DNA from 2 places in the Stenotrophomonas sp. YJH_SMC_4 genome. Region 2 is predicted to be linked to the other one. Evidence: predicted binding sites of a transcription regulator. Region 2 holds the regulator's gene; the other holds the start of a gene.

The links. Region 2 encodes FliA, which starts transcription of late flagellar genes. Its sites were predicted from a motif close to TAAAGTTTNNCNNNCNNNGGCCGATAA; they were not measured.
Region 1: AC5P9F_RS18355 (methyl-accepting chemotaxis protein) is a predicted target of FliA. The motif match lies at 1,123-1,149, and genes of this name have one in related genera.

The regions. Positions count from the first base shown of each region.
Region 1 covers NZ_JCAFUR010000021.1:33,343-35,540, reverse strand. Annotated here, with positions in the region: gene AC5P9F_RS18355 (methyl-accepting chemotaxis protein) at 1-1,093, opposite strand, end outside; gene AC5P9F_RS18350 (L,D-transpeptidase family protein) at 1,326-2,198, shown strand, end outside.
Region 2 covers NZ_JCAFUR010000026.1:30,635-32,832, forward strand. Annotated here, with positions in the region: gene AC5P9F_RS19355 (MinD/ParA family ATP-binding protein) at 1-857, shown strand, start outside; gene AC5P9F_RS19360 (RNA polymerase sigma factor FliA) at 854-1,597, shown strand; gene cheY (chemotaxis response regulator CheY) at 1,655-2,047, shown strand; gene AC5P9F_RS19370 (protein phosphatase CheZ) at 2,047-2,198, shown strand, end outside.

The DNA.
Region 1 (2,198 bases), on a different contig from region 2:
CGCGCGCGGCCCGGGCCAGTTCATCGATCTGCGCGTTGATCGCCATCAGGCTCTGCTTCACTGCGGCCAGGGTGCGGGTCAGCGTGCCCTTCTCGCCCGGGTAGTCCGGCAGGTCGCGGCTGAGGTCACCGATGGCGTAACGCTGCATCACTTCGGCCATCAACAGTTCCACCTGCACGTGCGATTCGACCAGGCTGTTGGTGGCCTGCACCATGCGGCCGAAATCACCGGGGAAGGCGCTGGCGTCCATGCGGTAACGGATCGCACCGGCCTCGTGCTGTTCGGCCATCTGCAGCTGCGCGCCGATCGCTGCCTGCACGCTCTGGCGCACGCTGGCCATCGCCTCGCCCAACTGGGTCAGTTCGTCACGGCCGCCGAGGCGGAACTCCTGATCCAGCTGGCCCTTGGACAGGCGCTCGGCCAGGTTCACCGCGCGGGCCAGCGGGCCGGTCAGGCTGCGCCCGATCATCACCGAGGCGGCGATGCCGACCAGCAGTGCAACGCCGCCCAGCACCAGCAACTGCAGCAGGCTGCGCTCGCCCAGGCGGATTGCCTCGGCGGCCGCCTCACGGCTTTCCTTCTCCTCGAAGTCCACGCCATCGGACAGCGCCTTGTTCCAGCCGTTGGCGGCTTCCTGCACCGGGCCCAGGGTCAGCGCCACGGCGCCCGGGTAGTCGCCCTGCTCCATCAGTTCGCTGGTCTGCTTGTTGAGCGGACGCGCGATGGCACGCTTGGCGGCGATGGTTTCGGCAATGGCCTTGCCCTCGGCGTCGCTGGGCAGCGCCTGGTAGGCCGTCCAACTGGCCTCATAGCGCTTGACCAGATCGGCGATGCGCTGCTCATCATGGCCACGGTCATCGCCCTGGCGGATCAGCATCTCGCGGCGAACGACCATCATCTGGTTGTTGGCATCGAGCATCTGCGAGAGCAGGCGCACCTTGGCCACGCTGACATCGACCACCTGCTGCATCGCGCGCTTCTGCACGACACTGGCGGTGGCGCCGGTGGCCACCACGGCCGCAACCAACAGCAGCAACAGGCCAAAGCCCAGCCCAAGACGCCAGGCAACCCTGACATTCCTCAAGTAGTTCATCGGTACATCCAAAACGGGGGGATGTGGCGTTATCGGCGGCCCGCCAGGCAATCTTGATCGCCAACCGCCAATGGCGTGGGGCACCATTCACCTTGGTGAGCCCTTGGCCGGCGGCACCCGCGCGGGGACGGTGGCGCAACGACCCGACTGCTCATGCAGACGTCAGATCTCTTTCACGGCGGCTCGGCGCGGCCTGCAGGCAAGGTGGTGGCGTCATCTGCTGGAGTTCCCAATGCCATTACCCGTGTACCGATCCACCCTGCTCGCTCTCTCGCTGCTGGCATCGCCGGCGTTCGCGCAGGCACCGCCGCCTGGACTGCCCGCCCCCATTGCCGAGAAGGCCGGACCGGACACCGCAGCACGTTCCGCCCTGCATGCCCAGGTGCTGCTGGATCGCGCGAATTTCTCGCCCGGCCAGATCGACGGTGAAGTGGGCAGCAACCAGCGGCGCGCGGTGTCGGGTTTCCAGGCGGCGCACGGCCTGACCGTCACCGGTGAACTGGACGACGCGACCTGGCAGGCCCTGCAGGCTGATAGGGTCACCCCCCTGGCCAGCTACACGCTGACCAGCGAGGATGTCGCCGGGCCGTTCCAGGCGATGCCGAAGGGCCCCGCCGCACAGGCCAAACTGAAATCGCTGGGCTTCAACAACGTCGAAGAGTCGCTGGGCGAACGCTTCCACGCATCCCCTGAGCTGTTGAAGCTGCTCAATCCGGGCGTGGATCTGAGCAAGGCGGGCAACCGCATCCAGGTGCCCAATGTCGCACCATCGCCGCTACCGAAGGCGGCCAAGGTGGTCGTCGACAAGTCCGATTCCAGCCTGCAGCTGCTGGATGCGCAGGGCAAGGTGATCGCTCAGGTGCCGGTTTCCTCCGGCAGCCAGCATGATCCGCTGCCGATTGGCGAATGGAAGATCCTGGGCGTGTATCGCGACCCGCCGTTCCACTACAACCCCAAGCTGTTCTGGGATGCGCGCAAGGGCGAAAAGAAGGCGACACTGCCGCCGGGCCCGAACAATCCAGTCGGCCGGGTCTGGATCGACCTGTCCAAGCCACACTACGGCCTGCATGGCACGCCCGAGCCCGGCCATGTCGGCAAGACCGAG
Region 2 (2,198 bases):
AGACCTTCCCGCTGTCGGCCACCCGCAGCGAGCCGCTCGGCCCTGTGCGCACCATTGCCGTCACTGGCGGCAAGGGCGGCGTGGGCAAGACGAATGTGTCCGCCAACCTGGCGGTGGCACTGGCCGGGATGGGCAAGCGCACGCTGCTGCTGGACGCCGACCTGGGCCTGGCCAACATCGACGTGATCCTGGGGCTGAACCCGACCTTCACGCTGGCCGACCTGGTCGCCGGCCGCTGCTCGCTGGACGACGTCATCGTCGAAGGCCCGAACGGCGTGCTGGTGGTGCCGGCCGCGTCCGGCCGCCGGCACATGGCCGAGCTGGCCCCGGCCGAGCACGTCGGCCTGGTCAACGTGTTCTCCGAGCTGGAACGCGAACTGGACATCATGGTGGTGGACACCGCCGCAGGCATCACCGACGGCGTGCTGACCTTCTGCCAGGCCGCGCAGGACACCGTGGTGGTGGTCTGTGACGAGCCGGCCTCGATCACCGACGCCTACGCGCTGATCAAGGTGCTGTCGCGCGAACGCGGCGTGGACCGCATCCAGGTAGTGGCCAACATGGTGCGCGACCCCAACGAGGGCCGCGTGCTGTACGAAAAGCTGACCCGCGTGTGCGAGAAGTTCCTCGCCGATGTCTCGCTGAACTACCTGGGCTGCGTGCCGCAGGACGACTGGCTGCGCCTGTCGGTGCAGCGCCAGCAGCCGGTGGTGAAGGCCTACCCGTCCAGCCCGGCCGCGCTGGCGATCACCGAGATCGCGCGTCGCACCGCACGCTGGCAGGCGCCGACCGAACCGCGTGGCGGCGTCGAGTTCTTCCTCGAGCGCATCCTCAAGCAGCGCGGGGTGGCCGCATGAAAGGCGCAGCCCAGTACAGGGAAGTCCAGCGCTCGGCGGCCAACGAGGTCATCGCCCAGCATTCGGACCTGGTGCGGCGCATCGCCCACCACCTGGCCGCGCGGTTGCCGGCCAGCGTTGAAGTGGACGACCTGATCCAGGCCGGCATGATGGGCCTGATCGAAGCGTCGCGCAGCTACGACGCCGACCAGGGCGCCTCGTTCGAGACCTATGCCTCGATCCGCATCCGCGGTTCGATGATCGACGAGATCCGCCGTGGCGACTGGGTGCCGCGCTCGGTGCACCGCCGTGCACGCGATGCCGCCGCCACCATCCGCCGCCTGGAACAGAGCAGCGGCCGCGCCGCCAGCGCCACCGAAGTGGCCGCAGCGATGGAGATGCCGCTGCCCGAATACCTGCGGTTGATGGAAGACGCCGCCCGTGGCCAGGTGCTGAGCCTGGAGTCGCGCATCGAGGACCAGGGCGAGCTGGACACCGTCGCCCAGGGCGGCCCGACCCCGCAGCAGGTACTGGAGCGTGGTGAGTTCGGCCGCGAGCTGGGCAAGGCCATCGGCCACCTGCCCGAGCGCGAACAGCTGGTGCTCTCGCTCTACTACGAGCAGGAACTGAACCTGAAGGAGATCGGCGCGGTGCTCGGCGTGAGCGAGTCGCGGGTCTGCCAGATCCACGGCCAGGCGGTGCTGCGCCTGCGTGGCCGGCTCAAGATTTTCGAGGCGGCGGACGCCGGCCTGGAAGAATGAACATGCCCGAGGCGGCTGCCCCCGGCCGCCCGGAATGAACAACAAAGGAACTCTGCTTTGAACAAGAACATGCGCATCCTGATCGTCGATGACTTCTCGACCATGCGTCGGATCGTCAAGAACCTGCTGGGCGATCTGGGCTTCACCAATACCGCCGAAGCCGAGGACGGGCATGCCGCGCTGTCGCTGCTGCAGAGCCAGCCGTTCGATTTCGTGGTCACCGACTGGAACATGCCGGTGATGACCGGCATCGAGCTGCTGAAGGCGATCCGTGCCGATGCCAAGCTGAAGACCCTGCCAGTGCTGATGGTCACCGCCGAAGCCAAGCGCGAACAGATCATCGAAGCCGCCCAGAACGGCGTGAACGGCTACATCATCAAGCCGTTCACTGCGCAGACGCTGGAAGAGAAGCTCGGCAAGATCTTCGAACGCCTGGCGGCCAGCGCCTGATGGATACCACGGTCGACAAGAGCGCCCTCTCCCTGCGCCTGCAGGAAGCCCTGGACGCACTCGAGTCCGGTGACGAGGCCGCCTGGCGGCAGCGCATCGACGGACTGGTCGCGCTGCGTACGCAGCCGATGATGAGCGGCCTCTCGCGGCT